Regions from separate parts of the Exiguobacterium sp. GL_137 genome, predicted to be linked through region 1. Evidence: predicted binding sites of a transcription regulator. Region 1 holds the regulator's gene; each other region holds the start of a gene.

Region 1 (7,417 bases):
CGTTGGAGGTGCATCCGGTCCGCTCTACGGTACGGCATTCGTTAAATTTGCCGGAGCGTTTAAAGGGAAAAGAGAAGTTGAAGGGGCGGAACTGGCAGCGGCGTTTAAAGAAGCGACGGATGGGATTAAAATGCGCGGGAAATCAGAGTTTGGACAAAAAACGATGGTCGATATTTGGACACCGTTTTACGAAGCACTGGAACAAGAGAGTGATTTGAACGCAGCACTCGATCAAGCATTGGCAGATACAAAAGAGCGTGTGGCGACAAAAGGACGGGCTTCTTATTTTGGGGATGCAACGGTCGGTGTCCAGGATCCCGGTGCGTTATCAAGCTCACTGTTATTACGTTCGATTGTGGAGGTCTTGTCATGATTAATTTGATTTTAGTCTCCCATAGTGAAAAGCTTGCGACCGGACTAAAGGAACTATTGGCTGAAATGGCTCCGGATACACCCGTGTTACTCGCAGCTGGGCTTGCGGACGGCAGTATCGGGACCGATGCGTCCCGAATTGAAGAGACGATGAATGAGTTGAACGATGACGGCTTAATTTTGACCGACATCGGATCGGCGACGATGAACGCGGAACTGGCCTTAGAATTATACAGTGGGGACCGGAACGTTCAGTTCGTCGAAGCACCGCTGGTAGAGGGCGCTTTTTTGGCAGCGGTCTTAAGTGGTCAATCAAAAACGCTGGATGATATCGTAACAGGCGTCAAAGCAGAATTTTCGTAAAACAGGTAATCCGACTAACAGGTTCGTTTCCGAAGAGGAAGCGAACCTGTTTTTTTAGGGAAAACAAAAAAACTGGTATTCCGCGAGGGAATACCAGTAAAGAAATCAGGCGTTGACTTCTTTTTTGTTCGGTTTAAACGCCATTGTCGCTTCGACCGCTTTTTGCCATCCGGCATAACGCTGTTCGCGATCGTCTTCTTTCATTTCTGGTTTGAACTGACGGTTGAGTTTCCATTGTTTTTTGATTTCAGCTTTGTCTTTCCAGTAACCGACTGCGAGACCAGCAAGATATGCAGCACCGAGAGCTGTTGTCTCATTGATTTCCGGACGGTCAACCGGTACACCTAAGATATCCGACTGGAACTGCATCAAGAAGTCATTCGAAACCGCACCACCATCAACACGCAACGTTTTTAGTTCGATGCCTGAATCTTTTTCCATTGCCGTCAAGACATCACGTGTCTGATAAGCAAGGGATTCGAGAGTCGCGCGGACGAAATGTTCTTTCTCCGTTCCGCGTGTTAAGCCGAAGATCGCGCCACGAACGTCACTATCCCAGTACGGGGCACCGAGTCCGACGAAGGCAGGAACGACGTAAACGCCTTCTGTCGAATCGACTTTTAACGCATAACCTTCTGAATCCTTCGCGTTTTTCAACATCCGTAAGCCGTCACGCAACCACTGAATCGCGGATCCGGCAACGAAGATTGATCCTTCGAGTGCATATTCGACTTTTCCGTCGACACCCCAGGCGATTGTCGTCAGTAGACCGTGGTCAGACGAAACGGCTTTTTCACCAGTGTTCATGAGCATGAAGCAACCTGTACCATACGTGTTCTTTCCTTCACCCGGTTCGAAACATGTTTGACCGAAGAGAGCAGCTTGCTGGTCACCGGCAATTCCGGCAATCGGAATTTCGAAGCCGAAGAAGTGATACGGAACGGTATTGTCATACACTTCACTTGATTGACGGACTTCCGGTAACATTGATTTTGGAACTGTCAGGATTTCAAGCAACTCATCATCCCATTTTTGTTCGTAAATGTTGTACATCAATGTCCGGGAAGCGTTTGTATAGTCTGTGATATGCGTTTTTCCACCAGACAGCTTCCAAACGAGCCATGTGTCGATTGTTCCGAATAGAAGTTCTCCGTTTTCTGCCTGTTCCCGTGCCCCTTCGACGTTATCCAAAATCCACTTCACTTTTGTCCCTGAGAAGTAGGCGTCAATCAGAAGACCTGTTTTATCACGGAATGTTTGGTTCAGACCCTGTGCATTCAGCTCATCACAGATACCGGATGTTTGACGGGATTGCCAGACAAGCGCGTGATAGACAGGTTTACCTGTTTCTTTGTTCCAGACGACCGTCGTCTCACGTTGGTTCGTAATTCCGATACTTGCGATTTGGCTCGGTTTGATATCAGCCGTTCCGAGAGCATCCGCCATGACAGCGAGGATTGATCCCCAAATTTCATTGGCATCATGCTCGACCCAGCCCGGTTGCGGGAAGTATTGTTTGAATTCACGTTGCGCAGAGTTCACGATTTGACCATCGTGGTCAAAAATAATGGCGCGTGAGCTTGTTGTTCCTTGGTCGAGTGCTAAGATGTACTTGTTTTCCATGCTGAAATCCCCCTTGAGATGTAGGTGTCAAACAAAATCAGTTTTGCAGCAGTTGATACAGCAAGACGGCTACTCCACCACCGATGATCGGACCAACGATTGGAATCCACGAGTAACCCCAGTCAGATGAACCTTTTCCTTTAATCGGTAAGATAGCGTGTGCAATCCGCGGACCAAGGTCACGGGCCGGGTTGATGGCATATCCTGTTGTACCACCGAGCGAGAGACCGATGACGACGACAAGAAGACCGACGATGAATGGTTTCAGTCCGTCACCAAATGTTGTCAGACCAAATGACAGGATTCCGAATACCAAGACAAACGTCCCGATGATTTCTGAAATCAGGTTTGACGGTGTATGGCGAATCGCCGGACCTGTTGCGAACACACCCAGTTTTGCTGCTTGATCATCAGTCGCTTCAAAGTGTTTCATATAATGAAGCCAAACGAGTACTGCACCGATGAATGCTCCGATTAATTGACCGGCGATATAGACAGGTACGTCTGCCCACGGTAAATCGGAATTCATGGCAAGCGCCAATGTCAATGCAGGATTGAGATGTGCACCACTCGAGGCAGCAATGTATGCTCCCGTCATGACGGCGAGACCCCAAGCGAATGTAATGACAATCCAGCCGCCGTTCTCAGATTTCGTCTTTCTCAAGACAACCCCTGCAACGACTCCGTCGCCGAGCAAAATCAGAATCATTGTTCCAATCAGCTCACTTGTAAAGTTACTCATGCAAAAACCCTCCCTTTGGATTAAAGCAAATAATGGCCTTTCCATTTAAACCTACATCTAATTGAGAACGTTTTCAATACAATTAATTCAAATCTTTGATTAAAATTTCCTTAATTTATGTTTAAAAAAATGAATAATGGATACTAAAAAAATCCTTCGTTCATTTTTACAATGAACGAAGGATTTTCAACGACGCTTTTTCCGCTTCTTTTTTGTTCGAAAGAAGCTGCTGGAGTGATCAAGGACAATATGTATCGTACTGGCAACCATGACGCCGATGATGAAAGCAGGCATGGACGCGAACCAGGAATCGACCGTACTCGATTCAATGATTTTCAGGTACAGCGCCAAAAATAAAAGCGGAATCAGAAAAGCGGCGCTGTACATCAGGCGAATGAGATCGCCGATGATCAAACCGTGCGACCAGATGGAGCGGTGGGGCATGATTTTGACATAAGGCATCCAAAAGACCCGTAAAGGACCGTGCCGGTAGTAAGGTTCGGACTTCAAGTCGAGGTCTGGTGAAAGCCAAAGGGTGCCGACGGCGATGCCGACAGCGGTTGGAAGCCAATCCGTCTGCTGGGTTGCGACCGAATACGCAACATAGCCGGTTAAAGCAACGGTATTGACTGTATCGTGTACATTTCCAGAAGGCATAAAAAAAGACCAGCTGTGCTGGTCCCTCGCTTAGTGGATCGTCCGATATACGCCGATGACCTTGCCAAGAATCGAGACGTTATCGAAATACATCGGGTCCATCGAATCATTTTCTGGTTGGAGACGTACTTGTTGATCTTCTAAGAAGAACCGTTTGACGGTCGCTTCGCTATCTTCGGTCATAGCAACGACGATTTCACCATTCTCTGCTGTGTTTTGCTGACGAACGATGACCCGGTCACCGTCTAGAATACCTGCGTTGATCATCGACTCACCATCAATCGTCAACATAAAGACATTTTCGTTCCCGACGTAATGGGCAGGAAGCGGGAAATGTTCTTCAATGTTTTCGATGGCCGTGATTGGAAAACCGGCCGTTACTTTCCCGATGACGGGAATATGAACGATGGCTTCGTGATTTTCATCAGTTTTATCAAGCAATATCTCAATCGCACGTGGCTTAGTTGGGTCACGGCGAATCAGTCCGCGTTTTTCTAGACGATCCAAATGACCGTGTACCGTTGAGCTTGAAGCAAGACCAACAGCCTCACCGATTTCACGAACTGAAGGGGGATACCCTTTCAGTTTTACTTGAGCAACGATGTAGTCAAGGATTTCTTGTTGTCGTTTCGACATTTTCCGCATATGAATTGCCACCTCTTTCCGGATTGGTTTTTTGAAGGTTATAGGAATACATGTTTCTAAAATCACTATAACATAGAACAAATGAGCGTACAAACAATTGTTCGACATTTTGTGTTGACCGAACACCGGTTCTTGGTTTAAGATGAGTTATGCGAACAATTGTTCCGAGAACATCTATTCTAAAAACATTTTTAACTGGAGGGATTTATCATGATGCATACGATTCGTACCCATGCCTTTTCCATTGTTTTTTATACGCTCAGCCTGGCTTTCATTCTTTTCCTTTTAACACCTCGACCGGACGAGAAGGTCGAGCAACTCTTGACGGCTTCTGTCACAGTCGATCAAAACGCGACCGTCGAACAGGTCGCCGAAGTCTATAATGACGGATCGATGACAGATCAGGAATATGTCGAGTGGTTGATCGAGAATAATGAACTGAAGACGACTCATGTCATTTCGAAAAACAAAATCGTTGTACCAATCGCGCAACAATGACAAACTGTAAAGGTTGTCAAAGAACGAACAGGGGTGTGAAGTACAGTGAAAGTAGTAATCTACTGTCGCGTCTCGACGGAAAAAGAAGCACAGGACAGCTCGCTTGAGCGGCAAAGATCGGAACTGTCGGGACTCGCTGCAACAAAAGGATTTGAAGTCGTGGAGATCATCACGGAAAAGGAAAGTGGTTATGACGTTGATCGGGAAGGGATGTTATCCGTTCTCGATTACGTCACACGTCAAGCCGTGGATGCCGTTCTCGTGACGGATGATACGCGGATCGGACGCGGGAATGCCAAAATCGCCATTTTACATACGTTCCAAAAACATCAGGTTCAACTGATGACGATGGAATCGGATGGCGAGTATAAACTGGCAGACGCCGAAGCGATGGTTCTTGAAATTGTATCGCTCGTCGAAGAGTATCAACGGAAACTGCATAATGCGAAAATTGCCCGCGGGATGCGACGGGCTGTCGAAAATGGATTTCGTCCCGAGCAGAACCTCAACCGTCAAGGTGAAAATGCCGGTCGGAGCCGAAAGGAAGTCCCGATTGAAGAAATCGTCCGGTTACGTGAGTTAGGACTGACATTCGCCGACATCGCGGTGACATTAAGAGGGATGGGACACGACATTTCGAAAGCGACCGTCAACCGGCGTTATCTGGAATATAAAGAAGTAGTCAGTACGTACGAATAAGGAAGTAAGTTTGATGCCTCAGCGGCGCATCAAACTTGCTTTTTTTTTCGTGTCTTTTACAGTAAGGTTACTATTGAAAGCTCAACTTTGAGTCAACAGAAAGAGGGATATCATGTTATCACAAGAACAACTGGACCGGATTAACGAATTAGCCAATAAATCAAAAGTCGAACCGCTGACTGATGCAGAAACAGCGGAACAAAAAGAATTACGGACTGCCTATCTGGAAGCATTCCGTGGTTCGTTCAAAAATCAGATGATGGGCATCAAAATCGTCGATGAAGAAGGAACCGACGTAACACCTGAAAAACTGAAGCAAGCACAGGAAGAAGAACGGAACAAACAATAATGACAAAAGCTATGTCACTCATTGGGATGAGTGGCGTAGCTTTTTTTGGTGAAACGTTCGTAATATGTATCACGAAAGTGCCAAGAAAACGGCAATAGAGAGCGCATTCATTTCAATGTGACATACTATTTAGAAAAGTTGTATCACATTTGTGGGTATGCTAAAATGAGGAGGAATTTGTGAAAAAGAGAGAGGATGATTGTTTTGACGAACATGACAACAGTAGAATTATTAGCAGTAAATACGATTCGTACCTTATCAATTGATGCAGTACAAAAAGCGAACTCGGGTCACCCGGGAATGCCGATGGGTGCAGCACCGATGGCATTTACATTATGGGCGGATCATATGAACCATAACCCTAAAAATCCAGAATGGTTCAACCGTGACCGTTTTGTACTTTCAGCAGGACACGGTTCAATGCTTCTCTACTCACTCCTCCATTTATCAGGTTATGATCTCGCGATGGATGACTTGAAGTCATTCCGTCAATGGAACTCAAAAACACCGGGTCACCCGGAATACCGTCACACAGCAGGTGTCGATGCGACGACTGGTCCACTCGGACAAGGCATTGCGATGGCTGTCGGTATGGCGATGGCAGAACGTCACTTGGAAGCAAAATACAACCGTGACGAGTTAAACGTCGTCGATCACTTCACATACGGGATTTGCGGAGACGGTGACTTAATGGAAGGTGTTTCGGCAGAAGCGGCATCACTTGCAGGACATTTAGGTCTTGGCAAATTGGTTGTTCTGTATGATTCAAACGATATCTCGCTCGATGGCGATCTCGATAAATCATTCTCAGAAAACGTTCAACAACGTTTTGAAGCATACAACTGGCAAGTCATCCGTGTCGAAGACGGAACGGATCTTGATTCGATTTCAAAAGCAATCGAAGCAGCAAAAGCTGAAACAACAAAACCGACATTGATTGAAGTGAAAACAGTCATCGGATTTGGTTCACCAAACAAATCAGGTAAATCGGCTTCACACGGTGCACCACTCGGAGATGCGGAAATCAAGTTGACGAAAGCAAGCTACGTTTGGGATCACGAAGAATTCTACGTCCCGGAAGAAGTCAAAGACTTGTTCGAAGAACGCATTGTCAAACGTGGTGCTGATACAGAAGCAGCATGGACTGAGAAAATGGAACAATACAAAGCGGCGCATCCAGAATTGCATGCTGAACTTGTTCAAGCCATCAACAACGAATTGCCAAGCAACTGGGAAGCAGACCTGCCAACATATGATCTGACATCGAAAAAAGCGACACGTCAGACAAGTGGTGAAGTCTTGAACGCTCTTGCGAAAAACATCCCGTCAATCTTCGGTGGTTCAGCTGACTTAGCAGGATCAAACAACACGATGCTCAAAGGCGAAGCTGACTTCGACATCGATCCAAGCGGCCGTAACATCTGGTTTGGTGTGCGTGAGTTTGCGATGGCAGCAGCTGTCAACGGTAT
Region 2 (7,417 bases), 700 kb from region 1:
TTAAAGGAGTCATCGGACGGGACCTCGTCTTTTTACGGGAACAACTCGAAGCACAGCTCGCGGGCGGCATCGATCTCGTTAAAGATGATGAGATTCTATACGACAATCCGTTGACGCCGGCACTCGACCGGGCACGGATCGGACGGGAAGTCCTCGACGCCCATTATGAACGCACCGGCAAACGGGCGCTTTATGCAATTACGTTAAGCGGTCCCGTCTTCGGCTTGAAGGAACAGGCAAAACGCCTGATTGAAGCAGGTGCCACGGCCTTCCTGCTCAACACGTTTACATACGGACTCGATGTCCTGCGCGAGTTGGCTGCCGATGCGGACATTTCCGTCCCGATTTTTAATCACCCGGCCTTAAGCGGTGCCTTGATCGCAAGTCCTGAATACGGTATTTCGGCTCCTGTTCTGCTTGGAACGTTACCCCGACTGGCCGGTGCTGACTTGACATTGTTCCCGTCTCCCTATGGTAACGTTGCACTCGCCAAAGATTTGGCCCGCGGGATCGCCGTTGAAGCGACGCGAATCGGAGAAACGAAGACGATTCTGCCGGTTCCGTCCGCCGGCATCCATCCCGGCCTCGTCGCTCAGCTCGTCCGTGATTTCGGTACCGATTCGGTCATCAATGCCGGAGGCGGCGTTCACGGTCATCCGCAAGGGGCAGCGGCCGGTGTCCTTGCATTTCGTCAGGCGCTCGACGCCGCACTGACCGGAGAATCGCTGACAAGTGCCGCAACGCGGCAGGAAGAATTACGGGTCGCCCTTGACGCCTGGGGGATCACGAAATGACGACTCGGATTTTATGTGACTTCGACGGCACGGTGACGGAACACGACAACATCATCGCCTTGATGAAAGAGTTTGCCCCGCAAGAAGCATTTGAACCATTAAAAAAAGGTGTGCTCGACCGGTCGCTGTCGATCCGGTCCGGGGTTGGACAGATGTTCCGATTGTTGCCCTCAGATCGAAAACAGGAGTATATCGATTTTTTGATTAATCGGGCAGTCATCCGTCCCGGCTTCGACACCTTACTCGCCTTTGCCAAATCAAACGGAATCGACTTTGCGATTGTCAGCGGCGGAATTGACTTTTTTGTCCAACCGATTCTTGCCTGTTTACTGACAGATGAAACGATTTACTGCAACGGCAGTGACTTCAGTGAAGAGACGGTCCGGATTGAATGGCCACACGCTTGCGATGCGGCATGCAACAATCAATGCGGCTGTTGTAAAACGTCAATCGCCCGGAAGTTGAAGCAGGACGGCGATACGATCATCGCAATCGGCGATTCCGTGACGGATTTTGAACTGGCGAAAAAGGCTGATCACGTCTATGCCCGGGATTATCTGATAACACTCTGTGAACAGCACGGTATTCCCTATACGCCGTTTGAAACGTTTTATGACATCGTCAAACACTTACAGACCACGGGGGTGCATGCATGACATTCTTGAAACGATACGAAGAACTCCGCGCTATCAAGCAGGAGTTCGCCGCACGCGACTGGTTTCCCGGCACGAGCGGTAACCTCGCCATTCGAACGAACAGCAGTCCGACGGAATTTCTTGTGACGGCAAGCGGCAAAGATAAACGCCAGGACACGCCAGACGATTTCGTCCATGTTGACGCGACCGGTCAATTGATCGGCGAACAAAACGGACGTCCTTCCGCGGAGACGTTACTTCATGTCGAAGTTTTTAACCGGACGACGGCCGGCTGCTCGCTTCATGTCCATACCGTCGACAACAATGTCATTTCAGAACTCTACGGAGACCGCGGGGAAATCCGGTTTACCGGTCAGGAAATCATCAAGGCACTCGGCCGCTGGGAAGAAGATGCGGAAGTCGTCGTACCGGTTATTGCGAACCATGCGGATATCCCGACTCTTGCCGCAGTGTTTGCCAGGCATGTAAAAACGGAAAGCGGTGCCGTCCTGATTCGCAATCACGGGATCACCGTCTGGGCACCGACTGCCTTTGAAGCGAAAAAACAGTTGGAAGCCTTTGAATTTTTATTCAGCTACACGTTAAAACTGCAAACGTGCCGACAGGCGATTCATTAAAAGGAGGAATTTAAAATGGCAACAGTACTTTTCCAAAAGACAAACGAACGGTATACGGATCAAAACGAGGTTTCCGCTTTTCTTTCTTCACGTGGTGTCCTGTATGAACAATGGGATGTCTCGAAACTCCCGGCAGAACTGGTCGACACCTATACGCTGACGGACGCGGACAAACAAACGATTCTCGATACGTTCGAGCCGGAAATTACGGACGTCTCGGAACGCCGCGGCTACCAGACGGCCGATATCATCTCACTGTCCGATGCGACACCGAACTTAGATGAGTTGCTCGTCAACTTCCAGAAAGAGCACCACCATACGGATGACGAAGTCCGGTTCATCGTCAGCGGTCACGGCGTGTTTGCGATCCAGGACGACGAAGTCGGCTATTACAACATTGAACTGAACCCCGGAGATCTGATTTCCGTCCCCGTCAATACACGTCATTACTTCACACTACAGGACGATCGCCAAGTCGTTGCGGTCCGGATTTTCGTGACAACGGATGGTTGGGTTCCGATTTACGAAAAAAATCCGATCGAAACTACAAACTGAGGAAACATCCGAATAGCAGACGGCCCGGTCCATCCGGCTGTCTGTTTTTTTCTGCTCCATTCCTATCTTACAAACATACCGCTTGTTTTCGTTTCCTCCTATATAATGAAGAAAAGACTCTTTTGAATTGGAGGTCACGTGTATGATGATTCGTCCTGTCCAAGAAGCTGATTTACAAGACATCCTCGCCATCTATAACGAAGGCATCGAAGATCGGATCGCGACGCTTGAAACGGATACCAAGGAATTATCTTTCATGCAGGACTGGTATCAGGAACGGACACCCCGCTATGCCGGGTTTGTAGCGTATGAAGGAACGACGATCCTTGGCTTCATCTCACTTGACCCCTACAATCCGCGCCCCGTCTATCAATCGGTCGGTGAACTGTCGGTCTACATCACCCGGACCCACCGCGGACAAGGCATCGGGCGTCAACTGCTCCATGTCATTGAAGAACACGCGATTACGCAAGGGTTCCACAAGTTGATTCTGTTTACGTTTCCGTTTAACAGACTCGGTCAAAAACTGTACATCCGGTCCGGTTTCCGGATTGTCGGAACATTTAAGGAACAGGGTATGCTTAACGGGTATTATGTCGATGTCCTGGCGATGGAAAAATTGCTTCCGAAAACGATCGACGAGCAGATATGATTAGTCCGGCGTCTGAATGGGAAATGAACGAACAGTGAAACATTCCCAACCCGAAAGGAAGACTGCCTGTGGATATTCAACAGATCCGTAATGCGACACTCGTCGTCACTTATGCCAATCAAGTATTTTTAATCGATCCGTTTCTCGGTGAAAAAGGAACCTTACCGCCGTTTGGTCACACACCTAATGCCGTTCCGAACCCGCTCGTCGACTTACCGGTCGATATCGCGACGTTACTTGATCCGGACGCGATTTTCGTCACCCATCTGCATGCCGACCATTTTGACGAGACGGCAAAAGAAGTGTTACCGAAACAAATTCCGCTTTATGCACAAAATGAGTCGGATGCGGCCACGATCCGCGAAGCCGGGTTCACGAATGTATCTTCGTTTGAGAACGGACTGTCGCTCGGTGATATCCGTGTCTCCCATACGTCGGGACAACACGGTGTCGGTGAAATCGGTCAACGGATGGGTACGGTGTCCGGTCTCGTCTTGAAACATCCTGACGAACCGACGCTCTATATCACCGGTGACACGATTTGGTGTGATGAAGTCGCGAAGGCAATCGAACAACATGCGCCGGATATCATCATCGTCAACAGTGGTGCTGCACAATTCCTGACCGGCGAACCGATTACGATGTCCCAGCGTGATCTGCTTGCTGTTCATGAAGCGGCGGCTGAAGCCACGATCATCGTCTCGCATCTCGAGACCGTCAACCATTGTCTCCTGCGCCGCGATATGATTGCCGACTTTCTGGCCGCTCATCATCTGTCCGCACATTTCCTCATCCCGGATGACGGTGAAACCATTTCCTTCTAAACAAAATGAAGTCCACTGTCCCGAGTACTACCGGGACAGTGGACTTCATTTTGTTTATCGTTAATCGTGACTTGGAATGACGAGTCCGAGTAAACGGGCAAATGTGATGGCCTGGCTTTCCGTAACGACGGCACCCGGTAAGAAGCGTGGATCAATCGTGATTCCGGACAGATCGGCATGCCGCAGATCGAGTCCTTTTAACGCCGTCTCGACCCATTGGCTTTCCGATAAATCAACTTCATGCAGACGGAAATCGGTTGGCTTCATTTCAAAGAAATGGCTTTCCCGCATCGTCGTCTGCTCCAGTGCGACGTGACGTAACGCTGTCCGGATAACTTGAGCATAATTAGCCTGACAGTTTTTGATCGTCACATGATCGATTGTATTGGACTCAAAGTGAATCCCGGTCAGACGACAATCCTCAAAGACGATCCGGTGAAAACGACTGTCCTGAAACTGGCAGCCCGTCAAGTCACATTGTTCAAACCGGACATTTTCAAATGAAGCCCGTTCAAAAACCAGTCCTGCAAACGAGACGTTCCGAAAACAGACTTGATTGACGTCCAGCCGTTCTGTCAGCTCGACCGGTAATGTCTCTTTTTCATACAGCGTTTGGTACAGATACGGGTCATCGATTTCGACATCCGCAAAGGTTTCTGGTGTCAATTGATGCGGTAACTCGGGTAATTGAATGATTTGTTTTTTCACGTACTTCCCCTTCTTTCTTTACTTCACTTTCATCTTTCTTAGTGTAGCAAAGATTGACTCTTTTTTTGGTTTTTTGATTTGAGACCGACTGAGACCATGATATAGTCAAATCAAAAACAAGAACAAACGTTCTTTTATGTATCAAGGAGTGTTTCCGATGAACCCGACTATCTCTTTTCCCGATCGACGCATCTTTTGTGTCGACAGTGTCTCCTTCTATGCCAGTTGCGAATGCCGTTACCGAAACCTTCCTCCTTTGACGACGAAACTCGCTGTCGTATCAGACCTTCATCGATCCGGATCCGTTATTCTTGCGGCCAGTCCCGCCTTAAAACAACTTGGCATTAAGACAGCTAGTCGTCTTTATCAAATTGAGCAGCTGCCTTCTCGTGAGCGGAAACAGATTGTGCTCGTCGAACCGCGGATGCTGGCATACATGAAAACATCAATCGAAGTACTGGATGTCTTGCATCAGTTTGCACCTCCCGACGCGATCCGGATCTATTCGATTGACGAAAACTTTATCGATATGACCGGAACGGAACGGCTTTTTGGCTCAGATGTTGAAACGGCTCAAAAAATCCAGACAGCGATTTGGCATCAGACCGGCATTCCGGTCCGGATCGGGATTGGTCCGAACAATTTCATCGCAAAACTGGTCCTTGATTTACGTGGAAAACGTGAAGGCATCGCACGATGCGGATATGCGGATGTTTCCCGGTTGCTGCACGATTTTCCGATTCGTAAAATGTGGGGCATCGGACGGATGATGGAACAGCATTTGCTGGCGCTTGGTATCGAAACGATTGGTGACCTGGCAGCAGCACGGGTGGAAGATCTGCACGAACAGTTCGGCGTAATCGGGGCAGAACTTTGGCATCACGCCTGGGGAATTGACAGTTCTCCGACGATCATCAATCCCCTGACTTTATTTCAGACCACATCCGATGCCAAACGAACGATCGGCCATGGAGTGACCTTGATGCGTGACTATTACCAGTACGAACAGATTCGTTTAGTCCTCTCCGAATTAGCAGGTGATGTCGCCGCACGGGTCCGTTTTTCTAATCAAGTCGGTTGGACGGTGCATCTCGGCGTTCGCTACTCCCGCCATGTCACCCGGGATGGCTTTTCGAAACAGCTCCGCCTGCCTTATCCGACCGCCGATGAACGGCTGTTGTTGCGTTACGTCCTCCAATTGTTCGAACCGAATTGGCTCGATGGTGAACCGGTTCGCTTTCTATCGGTCGCCCTCGGACAACTCACCCCGGATCAGGGAACACTTCAATTGTCCTTGTTTGAAGACAATACAAAGGTCTGGCGCAGAAAACGGTTATTAAAAGCCATCGACCATGTCAATTTACGTTACGGAAAAGGAACAATCCGGCTGGCGGTGTCTTTCCTCGATACAAGTGTCGCGAAACGCCGCCTCCGATTCGTCGGCGGACATCCGGGAGGTGATTTACATGACACGTTACCGTGACCGCGGAAATCTCAAGTGGCTTCCCTTTTTGATGCCGGAACACATCCAGTTGCTTAAAGCCTATTATCTTGAAAAATATCACATCGATTTTCCTGTCATCGATGAACAACTGCAGTATCCTTGGCATTTTTTACTCGAACAATCATTAATAGAAGGAACCGAGCTCGAAATCACGTATTATAGTGAAAGAGGCTATGTCACGACATCCGGATTCATCGAGCAGGTTCACCGTGAGCGCGCGTACCTTGTTTTGCGCGGGTCCTCACGGATTGAAATTCCGCTCGGACGAATCATCCGGATCGAAAACGGGTAGAAGAGACAGAAGCTGCTGTACGATACGCACTTATTTTAAGAATTGTCATTGAAAGAAGGATTGATTGGTATGATGGAATGGTTTACCGGACTTCCGGTCGTCATGCAAGCCCTGCTTGCCGGTATGATGACCTGGGGATTGACGGCACTCGGGGCCGCACTTGTCTTCGTCTTTACGACGATTGAAAAACGGGTCATGAATATGATGCTCGGCTTTGCAGCCGGTGTCATGATTGCGGCGTCGTTTTGGTCCTTGCTTGCCCCGGCAATTGAATTTACGGAAAAAGATGGTGGGATTGCCTGGTTGCCGGCCGCAATCGGTTTCCTCGCAGGCGGTTTTTTTGTCCGCCTCCTGGATTTTGTAACTCCCCATCTGCACTTATCCGCTCCGCTCGAAACCGCTGAAGGTCCTTCGACCGGTCTGAAAAAAACAACGTTGCTGTTTCTCGCGATTACGCTCCACAATATCCCGGAAGGACTCGCGATCGGTGTCGCGTTCGGTGCCGCCGCACTGAACATGGATGGTGCGACCGTTGCCGGTGCCTTGACACTGGCACTTGGAATCGGGATTCAAAACATGCCGGAAGGGGCTGCTTTGTCGATTCCGCTTCGCGGAGAAGGCATGTCACGTCGGCGTGCCTTTAACTACGGACAATTGTCGGCGATCGTCGAACCGATTGCTGCAATGGTCGGTGCTGCTGCCGTCTTCTTTATTCAACCGCTCTTGCCGTATGCTTTGGCGTTTGCCGCCGGCGCAATGATTTTCGTCGTCGTCGAAGAATTGATTCCCGAATCACAGGCTGAAAACGGATCAGA
Region 3 (7,417 bases), 1.3 Mb from region 1:
TATTAAAGGCGAGCTGAATGTTGCGCCGCCGTTCCGTTTCATCAATGGCCCGCTGCATCGAGTCGGTCATCTTATCGGCAAAGAGAATGACGTGTCCCTCCGAGTTCCTTGCGGCCCGGCCGATCGTCTGAATCAGCGACCGTTCCGACCGCAGGAATCCTTCTTTATCGGCATCGAGAATCGTTACGAGCGAGACTTCCGGAATATCAAGTCCTTCCCGCAACAGGTTAATCCCGACAAGGACATCGTATTTGCCGAGCCGCAGATCGCGGATGATTTCAATCCGTTCGAGGGTCTTGATTTCCGAGTGCATATAGTTGACCTTGACGCCATGTTCTTTCAGGTAGTCCGTCAAGTCTTCCGACATTTTTTTCGTCAGCGTCGTCACGAGAACCCGTTCATTTTTCGCGACACGCTCACGGATGTTATCCATCAAGTAGTCGATTTGTCCCGTGATCGGATGAATCTCGATCGTCGGGTCGACCAGTCCGGTCGGCCGGATGATCTGTTCGACCATCTCTTTTGTATGTTCGATTTCGTAAGGACCCGGTGTCGCCGAGATATAGATCGCTTGGCTGACCTTCTCTTCGAACTCCTCGAACCGGAGAGGTCGGTTATCCTTCGCCGACGGCAGACGGAAACCGTGATCGACGAGGACTTGTTTCCGCGCCTGGTCCCCGTTATACATACCGCGGATTTGCGGCAATGTGACGTGCGACTCATCGGCAACGAGTAAGAAGTCTTTCGGGAAATAGTCGATCAGCGTATACGGTGTCGAGCCCGGTGGCATTAAGTTCAAGTGACGGGAATAGTTTTCAATCCCGGAACAGTAGCCCATTTCACGCATCATCTCGAGATCGTAGTTCGTCCGTTGTTCGAGACGCTGGGCTTCAAGCAACATGCCGTCTTCACGCATCTTCGCGAGTTGCGTTTCGAGCTCAGCCTCAATGTTCGTAATCGCTTTTTGCAGACGGGTATCCCCCGTCACGAAGTGGGATGCCGGGAAAATCGAAATGTGTTCCCGGTCGGCAATGATTTCCCCTGTCAATGGATCCATATCACGGATCCGTTCAATCTCATCTCCGAAAAATTCGATCCGGACACACTGTTCATCGCGGGACGCCGGGAAGATTTCAACAACATCCCCCCGAACACGGAACCGCCCGCGCTGGAAGTCGATATCATTTCGTTCATATTGAATGTCAATCAGACGACGCAACATCTCGTTTCGTCCCATCTCGTTTCCGACACGCAACGACAGCACGTGGTTGTTGTACTCTTCCGGATTACCGAGACCATAGATACACGACACCGACGCGACAATCAGGACGTCTTCCCGTTCGAACAAGGAAGATGTCGCCGAGTGACGCAGCTTGTCAATCTCATCGTTGATCGATGAATCTTTTTCGATGAACGTATCCGTCGACGGCACATAGGCTTCCGGTTGGTAGTAATCATAAAAGCTGACGAAATATTCGACCGCGTTATTTGGGAAGAACTCTTTGAACTCCGAATACAGCTGACCGGCAAGCGTCTTATTGTGTGCCAAGACCAGCGTCGGCTTCTTAATCTCTTTGATGACGTTCGAGACGGTAAAGGTTTTCCCTGTCCCTGTCGCGCCGAGCAACGTCTGATGGCGTTCACCTTTCTTGACGCCTGCAATCAATTTTTTAATCGCTTCCGGCTGATCGCCACCCGGTTCAAATGGTGATACTAACTCAAAATCCATCGTATTCTTCCCCCTCATCCAGTTCACAAAATCTATTTTTATTGTACCACTTTACGAACAAACATTCGACTTTGAAGTGCTCCTCTTAGAAGTTACCCGTTTTTCGCCAAAAGAAAAAGTCCAGCCCGTAGGCTGAACTGTTTTTTGAGCTGGATTTTGATTTTGAATCACTGAAGCGTCCGGATTTTCGTCCGTTTATTACCGGGCTCACTGACGAACAAAATCCCGAGATCGTGATGATCCTGTTCATAAAAGGCCCGCTGTGCGAACCGGACGTCTCCGTTATGGTTCATGACTTCGAGACGCAGGTACGGTTTATGTTTTTGAATCGCTTCATAAAATGATTTCTCCGACTCGACGAACTCCCCGTTGACTTTATAGATTGCTTCACCCGGAACAAGCCCCATCTCGGAAGCCGGTTTCTCCGGTAATGTGCCGAGAATGACGACCCCACGTTTACCGTTCAGGAACAACGGGGTCTGGGACCGGTTAAGTCGTTTCGTCCGCTGATGCAGAATCAGGTGAATAATGAGCAGGACCGGCAACCCGTACAACCAGATGTCCTGTCCGGCCAGGAATGCGCCTACTGCGAGCACGACGGACAACAAGAACGTAATCAGCCGCCCTTGGATCAGGGGACGGATCAGCTGGTCCGGCAACTGGCCGGTAAAGAGGAAACTGAAGCCGATCGGCAGGAACAAGACAATCGGAACAAACTCCGGAAACGACCATTGCGGAATCAAGGCTTCGAAACTGCTTCCCGGCACGAAGACGATGAGCGGAATCAGCCACAGTTTGTTGGACGACAGCCCGCCGATGTAACGTCCCCGTTTCGATAAGACGAGCGAAGGCGATAAATTCTTTTTCCCCCGCCAGATCAGCAACAGCAATTCGGCGCCTAACGACAGGGCCGCAAGCAGCATCCAATCGCTGACACTGACATCACGGAGTCCGTCAATCCGGTCACTCGTCATGAACCAGGTGAGACCTGCCAGGATGACAAGCGGTCCGAGCGGTAAATTGAATCGGATGATACCCGTCAACAAAATCAAAAACGTCAACACCATGAAGGCGATCAGAAACTCTGACGAGACCGTCAATGTCAGACTTACACTGATGACGGATAAGACAAGACCAACGACGAAGCCTGGAATAAGCGTTTCGAAGACATCGGTCCGCTTGCTACGCGTGCGTGACCGGAACAGATTCCGTTCGCGTTTGATACGTCGCATACTGAGTAAAAAACTGACTAGAATTGCTAACCACAAGATTGGACTAGCGAAGAGACTAATCACTGTCCAACCGAATCCATCGAGTAATTCCACGCTCATTCAGACCTCTTTCTGTGAGTTATTGTGCCGCGACGTCCAGCGCTTTGATGCGCTGAACATCATTTTTTTCATCTTCCAGTTTCTTCAGGAGACGGGTTTCCATTTCGGACGCCGTCACTTGATCGATTTTACCGGTCACTTCGAGTTTCGCTTCTTTTTGAAGACGCTCGACGGCCTGCTTCATCGTATCGCCATAGTAACCGTCCTGCCCTTTTGGATCGAAGCCGATTGCTTCGAGGACCAGGTGCGCGTTTTCGACGGCTTTGCCGTAATCCCCAGTCGCAAGTGTCTTGTCATCGGTTAGAATCTTCGTCACATTAAAGTAATCTGGCTGCTTGACTTCGACCGTCGGCTTGACCCCTTTTTTATGAATCCAGTTTCCGTCCGGAGTCAGCCATTTGTTCGTCGTCAGCTTCAAATCACTGCCGTCTTTTAAATCATAGGCACTTTGGACGATTCCTTTCCCGAATGACTTCGTTCCGACCACTTCCGCACCGGCGCCTTCTTTGAGACCGGCAGCCAGAATTTCCGAAGCTGAGGCCGATCCGCTGTCTTCGAGGACAACAAGCTTATAAGGTTTCTTCTCGTCCGCTTTCCCGAATTCCTGCGTCCGCTCCCCTTTGTTGTCCTCTACCTGGAAAATCGGTGTCTCTTTCGGAATGAACGGCGCAATCATTTGCGAGACGGCCGTCAGCAGGCCGCCCGGATTTCCCCTGACATCGATGACAAGTCCATCAATGTTTTTCTCCTCGAGCGCTGCGAGTTGTTCCTCGAACTCTTTTGCCGTCGGATCCGAGAATTGTGTCACCTGCAGGACACCAATCGTCTTGCCATTAACTTTTTCCGTCTTCGAATAGACGGTTTCAATCGGAATCGTATCGCGGACGATCGAAATCTTCATCGGATCCTGTCCGCCGCGTTGAATCGTCAAGACGACTTTCGTCCCTTTTTCGCCGCGGATTTTCTTGACCGCTTGATCCGTTTTCTGTCCTTTTGTTGATTTACCGTCGATTTCTAAAATAATATCCCCCGGTTTGATACCGGCTTTTTCAGCGGGCGATCCCTTGATCGGTGAGACGATGACAATCGATTCACCTTTTTGTTCGAGCGTCGCACCGATGCCTTCGAATGAAGACGACAAATTCGTGTTGAACGATGCCGTTTCCGATTCGTCCATATAGACGGAATAGGGATCTTCGAGGACTTCCGTCATTCCCGTCAGTGCCCCTTCGAGCAACTCCTGATCCGTCACGTCCTCGAGATAATTTTGGGAAATCATCTGTCTGACCTGATCAATCTTTTTCCAATCTCCCGTTGCGTTAGACGAAGAACTCGTCGCCACTGAATCCGTTCCACCTGCCGCTAACATCCCGACAGCCCCTGCTCCAAGACCCAAACCAAACGTACTGACCGCTATGACGGCCGTTGTCGATTTTTTCACGCGTAATTCCTCGTTTCTGGTGTAAACCTGCTATTTTTTTCAGTATAGCAAAAAAAGATAGGTTACCCTATCTTTTCGTCAGTCGCTCGTTGAAGTTATAAGATGTACGGTGCCGGATCAACCGCATTTGGTTGCCCGACAGCCCACTCGCCGCGATGGATCTCAAAGTGGAGATGCGGTCCTGTCGACCAGCCGGTTGAACCGAGTTTGCCGACGATATCCCCCGGCATGACTGTTTGTCCCGCCTTGACCGAAACCGAATCGAGATGGCCGTAAACAGTCGTCCAGACCTTTCCGTCAATCAGGTGTGTAATCATGACGACATTTCCATAGCCGGTCGCACTTCCGGCGCGGAGGACAATCCCCCCTGCCGCTGCTTTAATCGGGGTTCCTTTAGCATTAACGAGATCCAGTCCGGTATGCCGTTCCGATTTTCCGGTCAACGGATTGTTGCGGGGACCGAACGGGGACGAGACGTAGCCGGTGACAGGCAATAGGAAAGGCTTTACGATCGTGCCCGGTTCCGATGTCTCCGGTTGGGCAGAAGGTATTTCCGTCACCGGTTCCGAAGCCGTCGGCGGACGGGACGTTGGTTGATTTTGTTCTTGCTGTTCTTTTTCTGCTTTTGCTTCCTGTTCTGCCTGCCGCTCAGCTTCTGCTGCTGCCTCTGCTTCCCGGGCAGCGGCTGCTCTTTGCGCCGCTTCGGCACGTTCTTTTGCTTCTTGTTGCGCCCGTAGTTCGGCCGCCCGCAATTCTTCCAACTGACGGCTGATCAGACGTTGCTGGTCTTCAAGGATTGCAGCTTCTTCCGCTTTCGTGAACTGTTCCTGTTGTAACTGTTCGACCTGACTGTTCAACCGGACAACCAACGTCCGTTTGACTTCTGATTCCGCGATGATCCGGGTCTGCAAAATCAACAGCTTCCGCTGCTCTTTTTTTAATTGTCCGAGTACGAGTTCCTGCTCGGACCGTTGTTCGGTTAACTGTTTGACGTTCGCCTGGTATGTCTGCAGGACACCGTCGTCCTGCTTGATGATTTCGCTGACAGTACTGAAACGTGAAATCAAATCCCCGAAATCCTTGGCATCGAGCAATACTTCGATGTATTTGACATCCCCATCCCGTTGGACGGACCGCAACCGGTCCCCGATCAATTTTTCCTGTGTCCGGAGTTTGGATTCCGTTTGACCGACGGCACGGGTGACGATCGCCAGTTCCTCTTTGGCAACAGAAACAGCCGCCTGTTGATCCGCAATCTTACTCGCTAAATCTTCCAGACGGCTGTTGACTTCATCAAGACGCACTTTCGCTTCCTTGCGCTCCTGTTTCGTCAAGACTAACTTCTCCGATGTCTGATTCTGCGATTGTTCCGTCTCTTGCAGACGGGACTCGACCTCCTGTTGTTCCTTCAACAAATCTTCCTTGGACGTTGCCTGAACGGATACACTTGAACCAATTAATGCCAAGCTTAGGACGGTAGAACAGAATCGGACCTTCATGAGAAGCATCTCTCCTCTATCTTTTATTTGATTTTCAGAATTTAAATCTTCAAGAAACGGCCAAGTGACGTCGTTGACCCCCATACACCGATGAAGGCACCGAGCGCCAGCAGGATGACGGAAACCTGAATCGACAGTTCACCCGGTGGAATCAAGGTGAAGATCGAGGCATTCAATGATACGAGCTGTGGTTGCAACGCATTGTACGTCACTTCGTATCCGAAGTAGACGACGGCAATCGGGATTAAGGCCCCGAGGACACCCATCAACAGTCCTTCAATGAAGAACGGTGCACGAATGAAGCCGTTTTTTGCACCAACGAGTCGCATGATTTCAATCTCACGGCGACGTGAGAAAATCGTGACCTTGATCGTATTCGAAATGAGGAACATCGCCATGAATGTCAAACCGACAATCAGGATGATTCCGCCGATCCGAACCCCTTCAAGGAAGTTGAACATCTTCTCAACATAATCTTCGCCATATTCGACACTATCTATATTTTCCATTTTTTTGACGGTATTTGCAATAGTTTCTGTCTCATTTGGTGAAGTCGCCTTGACGATATACCGGTCGTGGAGCGGATTATCCTTCTCAACCGACTGGTAGGCTTGTGATCCTTCGCCAAGCTGTTCCTTGAAGCGGTCCAGTTCTTCTTCTTTTGAGCTGTAACGAACAGATTCAACACCCGGCATCTGTTCTAGTTTTTTTCCAACTGCATCGATTTTTGCCTGATCGGACTCTCGTTCGACGAACACTTGAATTTCGACGTCTTTTTCGACGTTATCGGAAATCTTGTTGACGTTGAACATGACCATCGCAAAAATCCCGACGAGTAATAAGGTCACGGTAACGGCACTGACGGAAGCGAATGTCATCCAGCCGTTTCGGACGAGACCTTTTGCCCCTTCCCGTAAATGACGGAATCCATTAAACTTCATAGCCGTACATTCCTTTCTCTTCGTCTCGGACGATTTTTCCACCGTCAATTGCGAGGACGCGATGACGCATCTTATTGACGATATCTCGGTTGTGGGTCGCCATTACGACCGTTGTCCCACGGCGATAAATCTCTTCAAATACTTCCATGATCTCCCATGCTGTATCCGGGTCGAGGTTTCCTGTCGGCTCATCGGCGATGACAAGTGAGGGACGATTGACAATGGCTCTCGCGATCGAGATCCGTTGTTGTTCTCCACCGGATAATTCATCTGGATAGTTTCGTTCCTTGTGCTTCAGCTTCACAAGATCGAGTACTTCAAGCACTTTCTTACGGATTTGCGAGCGGTCTTCCCCGACGACTTCAAGGGCGAACGCGACGTTTTCATAAACCGTCAAGGACGGGAGTAGTTTAAAGTCTTGGAAGATGACGCCGATTTGGCGACGAAGTTCGGGGATTTGGCGGTTTTTCAACTTA
Region 4 (7,417 bases), 370 kb from region 1:
GTCAACATTGCTTGATCGTCCCGGTCTGATGTGTAACTATCAATCAATTCATAAAACGCCGGATCTGCTAAAGCATAGTAGTTCTCAAACACTTCTTCCAAAACATCATCCTGCAGCAACAACAGCTCTGCTTCTTCCGCAATGCGAAAAGCTGGATCAAGACCAATCCGGTAATAGTTTTCGCGTAAAATCGATAAACAAAAGGAATGGATCGTCGTGATTTGAGCACGGTTCATCATTTGCCGTTGTTTTTTTAAATAAAGGTCATCTGGAGCATCTTTAATTTTTGCTTCGATTGCTTCGATGACACGTGTCTTCATCTCTTTAGCTGCTGCGTTCGTAAACGTCGCGACAAGAATCCGGTCGGCTGTCAACGGATCTTCCTGATTGATGACACGTTGCGTCAACCGTTCGACGAGTACGGCTGTTTTTCCTGAACCGGCGGCAGCGGATACTAAAATATGTCCACCTCTCGCATCAATTGCCCGTTGCTGTTCATCTGTCCACTGCACACTCATTCCGTCTCCTCCTTCAACCGTTCCAAGACTTCTTTTTCCGATAACGGTTTCAATTGCCGGTAGTCGTTTCCGAGAGATTGATCAAACTGGCAGACGGAACGGTACTCACAAAATGTACAAGGTATCCGTTCCTGGTAATCAAACGGATCAATCGCAATATCTCCTGCATACATCGATTGGCTGCTCGTCTTCAATTCATCCCAGGCGTGATCCATCAGTGCCGTCAATTCTTCTTCTTTGACGACACCTTTCGTGTGCGACTTATGAAGACCGGTTTTCGTGAATGTCACTTTGACGAGCGGTGACTTTTGACGTTCATCGTACGCAATCTGATCCATTGCCCGTAATACTTCATCATTTTCAACGATGATGCCTTGCATTTGATACGATTCGAGCAACAACCGGTTCCTTTCGATTTCATCCGCCGATAAATCTCCACGCATCATTGGGTTTTTGACGTGGAAATACAAGGCACCGGCCGGTTTTGCCTGCTGATTAAACAGAACTTCCGACTGTTCAACGACTGTTTTTAGATACAACAGCATTTGAATCGCCAAACCATAATAGATTTCGGCAAAATCCAACTCTTTAGCACTCGATTTATAGTCGACGACCCGGACGTACAATTGATCGCCAATTGTCGCTTGATCCACCCGGTCAATTCGACCGGTGAATTCGATTTCGGTACCATCCGGTAATGTGAAGCGAAGTGGTGGAAACATGGCGTTCCCAAAACTGATTTCAAATAAATCAGGTTCGAATTCAGAACGTTCCGCTTGTTTGACGAGCATTTTTGCAGTTTGCTCGACGACGTCCGTTAATTTTTTCTTGATGTATCCAAAACGATTCGAACTCATCAAAATCGCATTTTGAATTTCCGGTGTCACCTTCTCGACGGCTTCTTTCGCGAGATTACTGCACGATTGGTCATCCAGTTCACGCCAGCGTTTTCCCGAGGCTTTGATATTCATCGATAAATCATTGAGTGCTCCGTGGAATAGGTTCCCGATGTCCGGCGCTTCGAATTTATATAATTTCCGTTCTTTTAACCGCAATCCATACCGGGCAAAGTGTTTATAAGAACAAGCATTGTACGTCTCAAACCGGGAGACGCTGGCTTTGATGGTGTCACCATACAGGTTACGCGCCAAATCATCCGGTAACGGCTCTGCATGATTTTGATAAAACAAGGCACTGGAAAACAGCGCCATTCGTTCGCGGCCCCGACCGTTTTCGAGCAAACGATTGTACACATCAAACCAGGACGGTTGGATCGGATAACGACGTTGCAGCCGTCTCAACTCGATTGCCGCTGCCGCTGCCGCCCGTTCCGGACTCGTCACGAACTGAAGTTGATCATCCGGTGCATGATCACCGGCTTCTGCAAAGGATGTTTTCACAGGGCGATCCTGCAACAGTTGATGTTTGATCTGCTTGATGATGGATGCCGGCTGAAGGGCTTTGCCGTCCTCGTCAACCAGCGCATAACTGATATGCAACGCTTCACTTGGCGCTGTCACCCCTTGATAGAGGTAATACAATTCGTCGTCAAATACGTCCAAAGAGGCTTTACCGACCGGAATGCCTTGATCGTGGAGGAAGTCATGATCTCCTTCTGACAGCAATTTAGACTGGTCTTCCACGAGTGGAATCAATCCGTCATTGGCCCCGAGTAAAAAGACCACTTTCACCTGTTGTAAACGTCCCCGGACGTAATCCGTCGCAATCACTTGATCGAGCGAAGGCGGAACAAGGGAGAAGCGGAGACTTTCAAGTCCAGTCTCGACCATTTGGACGAATAGTTCTGTCGTCAATGTGGCTTCCGGTGCCGCAGCTTCCAACTGTTCAAAGAGATGCAGTACCGCTTCGTACACCTGATCATGTTCTCGTGCTTTGCTGAGTTCATTGACTTCGAGTGCTTGTTGCTTCCAAACCGTTAACCGGTCCGTCAAATGATGTTCTTCCAAGAAACGGTATAACGCCCGTGTGTATTCACTCATCGTCTTAGATGCTTTGAATCGCTTCTCCAGTGGTTCAATGGCTTCGACCAGGAATTGACGCCATTCGTTCAGTTCCTGTTCTTCTTGTAACTCAGCATCCGTTAAACTGATTTCATCAGCTAGACGTCGCTTCAATTGCCAAGGTTTTTTCCACATCGAACCTTTGATTCCCCGCTCCAGGACAAATGTTTCCAGACGATCAAGTGCTAATCGTGAATCCTCTGCCGGAAGTGGAATCAGCTCTGTTTTCAGCAGACGAAAAATAGATTCTTCCCGATATCCCGTCATGACGATTTCAAGGACGGCATGGACTAATTCGACAATCGGATGATGGACCATCGATTCCCGTTGATCCAGGAAGTACGGAATGTCATACAGTTGAAAAGCACGTTCTAAATGATCGGCGTACGGTTCAAGGTGGCGGACAAGAAACGCGATGTCCTTGAACCGATACCCTTCATGGCGTACCAGTTGAATCACCTTTCTGACAGCCGCTTCTGCTTCAACTTGACGATTAACTGCGGCAGAAAGCGTCAACCCGTTCACTTCGTCATCCGTCGCCGGGTATCCGGGCGACAGTAACGCTTGTTCAAGCATCTGTAACCCTGTTGTCTGAAATTTAACGGTCTGTGTGTAATAGATGTCTTCATGCGCAATCTGTCGTTTTTTCATCTGTTCGATCAACTGCATATAGCAGCGTTGTGACACACCAAACTCAGACTGTTTCGCATAGACGTCTTCGACATCCAGTGTAAAACTAAGATGCATCTCTTTCGTCAATTCCATCAATCGCAGTAAGACCTGTTGTTCCTGTAACGAAAATTCATAAAATCCATCAACGAAGACTGAAACGTCACTTAAATCAGCTTTCGGTAACAGCTCAATCAATGTCGTGAAATAATCGTCCGCATGAAGCGCCTTATTTGAGATTCGTTCAGTAAAGCGCTCGTAAATCAGCGCTAAATCATTTAATTTCGGTGAACGTTCGGGAGATGCACTGCTGATTTGACGCAACATATCCGGATTTACCAAAGAACGTTTAAACGAGGCAATCAATTCGTCCAATCCTTTGTAGAAGCCGGGCATATTTTTCGTCCGTTTAAAAATCTTCAATTCTTCTTCCGCTTCTTCGACAACTTGACGCAGTAACAACTGTGTCCCGGTCTCGTCTAAAAAGGGAATCGCCTGGTTTCCATGATCCCGGATGATATGGAAAGCAAACCGGCGTAAACTCATGACTTCCATCCGGACAAGACCCGACAGCCGGGGATCCGTCGCGATACGACGTTCCATCTCAAAAGACATCTGATCCGGTACGATGAAATAGATGGATGGACCAAGCGGTTGCTCAGCTAACCGGTCAATTACCTGCTCAATTAATGTTGTCGTCTTGCCTGTACCGGCACGACCTAAATGCATGTAATTCATTGTGTCAGATCAGCTGACACCTGTTTTCGTACCATCAGGTGGGCTGATCTTCACCTCCTTTAATTAATATCGATGAGCTTTATGCTGTCTTTTTTCCGCTCATATGAGATGAGTATTGAAAACAACAAGCGCGCTCATCTATAAGGATGATTATATGTACTATTATCTCATAAATACGAACAAACGTCCGTTTTTCAATCCAGATAACTTGTTTTCTTTTTCGTCCTCTTCCTTGTCCATTTTAAATCATTTGTCGATCGGTTTGTGTGGAGTTGCAAAAAGCGGGTAAAGATTGAGATAATGATTGTCTTCATCAGCTGGAACAGAAAGAGGGACAAGTATGCTATACGAAGACCTTGGTCAAAAAGACGCACTCGAACAACTTGTCACACGATTCTATAATCGTGTGTATACAGATGATGTTCTCCGTCCGTTATTCCCGCCGGACCGCCAACGTGTCGAACAAGCACAAATCCGATTTTTGATTCAACTCACAGGTGGTCCAAAACAATACGATGGACAGGATGAACGGATGAATCTGGCGATGATTCATCGCCTTTTGCCCATCAGAGAAGTACACGCTGTGCGATGGATTGAATTGATGATGCTGACCATTGAAGAGACCATCGAGGACACAGAGGCAGCCACGCGTTTAATTGAGCGCCTACGAATCGGTGCCTTCAATGTGCTACGCATTTGTGATGCCCATCAGAACGGATGAGGGATTTTCCTTTCTCATCGGTACGTTTCAATGTAAAATAAGAACTGGAGGCGATAACTATGACTGAAGAACAAGATAAAAAGAGTGAATTGGTAAAAAGCGCACTCGAACAGGCTGAAGCAGCTAAAACGACAGAAGAACCTGTTGAAGAAGAAAAGTCAGATGAACAAAAACGTTTAGAACATATTCGGGCACTTGTGACGCTTGAACGTGGCTCTGATTATTACCGGGTTGTCTTCTACGATGATCATAAACATTTGATTTTCAAAGAACTCGATTACGATCGAGTCGAATTCGTCGGCCGATTCTACAATGACAGTTTTGATCCAACCAATCAAAAAGAACTAGAAGAAATTTCTGAGAAGGCTCTTGCGACATCGATTCGTAAACGTTTTTTATAAGAAACTGCAGTCTTCCTCACATAAAAGCCGTGCTACCCTCATTCATTCATGGGGAGAGCACGGCTTTTACTATATCCAGACGATTCGTCATCTGTTTTAGGTTATAGCTGTTCTTTTGTATTTCGTTTTTTCCGGCGCATAACGTACGCCAATACTCCACCGGCAACTGCCAATCCTGTTGCTGCCAGTACAGGTAATAGTACTTTTTTCGACGTCAGTTTTTGTTTCACTTGCTCCAATCGAGATTCCGTGACCTCTTTCTGAGCAACCGATGCACGACGGTTGATGGTCATGTGTTTTGCGGCATCCGTTACAACGATTCGTTTCGTCACCCACCGTCGATTTCCTGACTCGTCGACGACAAGCTGCCGGGCGCGTTTGACACCTTTGACTCTTTTACCCGGCGTATTTTCAGGACGAACAATCCGTGAACTGATAAAACGCCGTCCACCGTTCACACCAAATCCAGGTTGTAATTTTCTACGGTTTAACCATTCATATGATTCATTCATCGTGTAGCGGTCTTTCGACCGCTTCACCTCCCTTTAATTCTCTCTCTCGCACTTTACTGTCTATTCGCTGTATTAAGTAGTGATTCCTGTTAGATTGTTCCACTTATCGCGCTTTATTAAACGTCGTCGGTCGTTCTTCTTGAAATCTCCGTTGCATTTCGTAAGCCAATTCCAGTGTTTTAATCCGTTGCCGTTCGATGCTGTAAGCCGAAGCATCAGTTTCAATCCGTTGTCCTGTTTGAAATTCCACTTGAACGGTATCCCCCTTTTTTTGAACGGTTTTCATCTGCTTGAAATTAATCCAAATACATTTCGCCTTCTCCTTCGCAGTCGTCGGGAAGAAAATCGTTTGCGCCTTCCAATCGATTAAGACCGGTGTTTTCCGATTCGGCCCCAGGATATGTCGAGCCGCTTCAATTCTTCCGCGCATCGACGAACCAAAATACAAACAAGATTCTTCAATCAACTTGATCGGATGACCTTCTAACACGACTTCTGACTGTTCTTGAATAAGTAAAGTTTGCGGTTCACCGTATGGACCATACTTTGGTACAAGGGCTAATGTTTCTTCCGTAATTTTATGTCGCATCCTGATTTCCCCTTTCTTGTATTAGTATGGTTATATCAAATTCAAAATGACTTTGTCTGAACGACCTCATTATTTCCCGAAATAAAAAACGAGATACGGCTATCTCGTTTTTTAAGATCTTATTTTTTTCCGGCTGTTTCTTCCTCAAAATGTCTTGGAAAATTAAATTTTACGCAAACTTTATTTTCTTCATTTCCCGCAATCAGATTATCAATTGTCACTTCTCCTTCGTGCCGTTCGACAATCCGTTTAACGATGTATAACCCAAGACCAAACTTGCCTTCTTTTCCACGAGAAAATTGATGGAACAGCGGAGAGGACGTTTCTAACGGCGGACCGTCATTCAGGATTTCGACTGTCGCCGACTGCCTTGTGCCGGACAGGCGAATCTCAATCGTGGACTCGGCATAACGAATCGCATTATCCAATACATTTTCCAATGCCACACGTAATTGTTCCCCTTCGCCTAACACAATGCCCGCTTCCCCGGAAATTTTCCATGTCAATACTTTTGTGCCGACAAACCGTTTTTGAAGCAAATGAACCATGCGGTCCAAATCCACATGATCCCATGTTGAACGATCCAGTTCAAAATAATCAAGTTTTGTTACATATAACAAAGCTGCGACTTTTTTCTCCAATCGTTCCGCTTCTTCTTCGATGACGGAAACAGAACCGGTCAAATCACCGTCCGGATAAATTCCGTCCGAAATCGACTGGGCATAACTGCGAATGACCATGATCGGTGTTTTTAAATCATGTGAGATATTTTGAAGCAAGGATTTTTGAGCTTTATCCTGTTTTTCCAAGTCCATTCGCATCGCATCAACTGACCTGGCCAATCGTCCGATTTCATCGCCACGGTCCAAAGGAAGAGGTGTATCCCACTTCTGAGCTGCAATCTTACCGACCGCCCGCTCAATCTCGATTAAAGGATGGGTCAGTCGTCTGGCTAGCCAAAAGGCAATGAATAAGGTCAAGATACTGACAATCGCAACGACCCAGCCAATTTTCGAAAATAACTGAGTGATGAGTTCCTGCCGATAGGCATCCCAAACGTATGAAACACGGTAATAGGTTTCCCCTTTAATCTCCATCTTTAGGATACTGTAGTAGACATCTTCCTTATCAAGACGGGTCGTGTATTTTTGCATTTCTTTTTCTTGATCGATAGCATCACGATACATTTGATTGACCAGCTGTTGCGGTGCCCCGCCATAGTATAACTTTCCATTTTTCGATAACAAT

What was found. Region 1 encodes LexA, which represses DNA repair genes until DNA is damaged. Its sites were predicted from a motif close to CGAACATATGTTCG; they were not measured.
Region 2: the regulator LexA is predicted to act here: its motif matches at 4,926-4,939, upstream of AC3IRK_RS02315 (Y-family DNA polymerase).
Region 3: the regulator LexA is predicted to act here: its motif matches at 1,784-1,797, upstream of uvrB (excinuclease ABC subunit UvrB).
Region 4: the regulator LexA is predicted to act here: its motif matches at 4,123-4,136, upstream of addB (helicase-exonuclease AddAB subunit AddB).

Annotation. Positions count from the first base shown of each region.
Region 1 is NZ_CM174406.1:1,120,831-1,128,247, forward strand. It holds gene dhaL (dihydroxyacetone kinase subunit DhaL) at 1-373, shown strand, start outside; gene dhaM (dihydroxyacetone kinase phosphoryl donor subunit DhaM) at 370-735, shown strand; gene glpK (glycerol kinase GlpK) at 841-2,358, opposite strand; gene AC3IRK_RS05770 (MIP/aquaporin family protein) at 2,396-3,100, opposite strand; gene AC3IRK_RS05775 (metal-binding protein) at 3,287-3,757, opposite strand; gene lexA (transcriptional repressor LexA) at 3,788-4,402, opposite strand; gene yneA (cell division suppressor protein YneA) at 4,613-4,900, shown strand; gene AC3IRK_RS05790 (YneB family resolvase-like protein) at 4,946-5,599, shown strand; gene AC3IRK_RS05795 (DUF896 domain-containing protein) at 5,712-5,948, shown strand; gene tkt (transketolase) at 6,144-7,417, shown strand, end outside.
Region 2 is NZ_CM174406.1:424,155-431,571, reverse strand. It holds gene AC3IRK_RS02350 (2,3-diketo-5-methylthiopentyl-1-phosphate enolase) at 1-794, shown strand, start outside; gene AC3IRK_RS02345 (2-hydroxy-3-keto-5-methylthiopentenyl-1-phosphate phosphatase) at 791-1,450, shown strand; gene AC3IRK_RS02340 (methylthioribulose 1-phosphate dehydratase) at 1,447-2,067, shown strand; gene AC3IRK_RS02335 (1,2-dihydroxy-3-keto-5-methylthiopentene dioxygenase) at 2,083-2,622, shown strand; gene AC3IRK_RS02330 (arsinothricin resistance N-acetyltransferase ArsN1 family A) at 2,765-3,274, shown strand; gene AC3IRK_RS02325 (MBL fold metallo-hydrolase) at 3,343-4,098, shown strand; gene AC3IRK_RS02320 (pentapeptide repeat-containing protein) at 4,159-4,806, opposite strand; gene AC3IRK_RS02315 (Y-family DNA polymerase) at 4,964-6,289, shown strand; gene AC3IRK_RS02310 (YolD-like family protein) at 6,273-6,602, shown strand; gene AC3IRK_RS02305 (ZIP family metal transporter) at 6,672-7,417, shown strand, end outside.
Region 3 is NZ_CM174406.1:2,397,780-2,405,196, forward strand. It holds gene uvrB (excinuclease ABC subunit UvrB) at 1-1,729, opposite strand, end outside; gene AC3IRK_RS12595 (PDZ domain-containing protein) at 1,897-3,060, opposite strand; gene AC3IRK_RS12600 (S41 family peptidase) at 3,080-4,501, opposite strand; gene AC3IRK_RS12605 (M23 family metallopeptidase) at 4,597-6,000, opposite strand; gene ftsX (permease-like cell division protein FtsX) at 6,042-6,941, opposite strand; gene ftsE (cell division ATP-binding protein FtsE) at 6,931-7,417, opposite strand, start outside.
Region 4 is NZ_CM174406.1:751,198-758,614, reverse strand. It holds gene addA (helicase-exonuclease AddAB subunit AddA) at 1-518, opposite strand, end outside; gene addB (helicase-exonuclease AddAB subunit AddB) at 515-3,946, opposite strand; gene AC3IRK_RS03980 (truncated hemoglobin) at 4,287-4,667, shown strand; gene AC3IRK_RS03975 (hypothetical protein) at 4,727-5,068, shown strand; gene AC3IRK_RS03970 (hypothetical protein) at 5,170-5,580, opposite strand; gene AC3IRK_RS03965 (competence protein ComK) at 5,684-6,169, opposite strand; gene AC3IRK_RS03960 (sensor histidine kinase) at 6,289-7,417, opposite strand, start outside.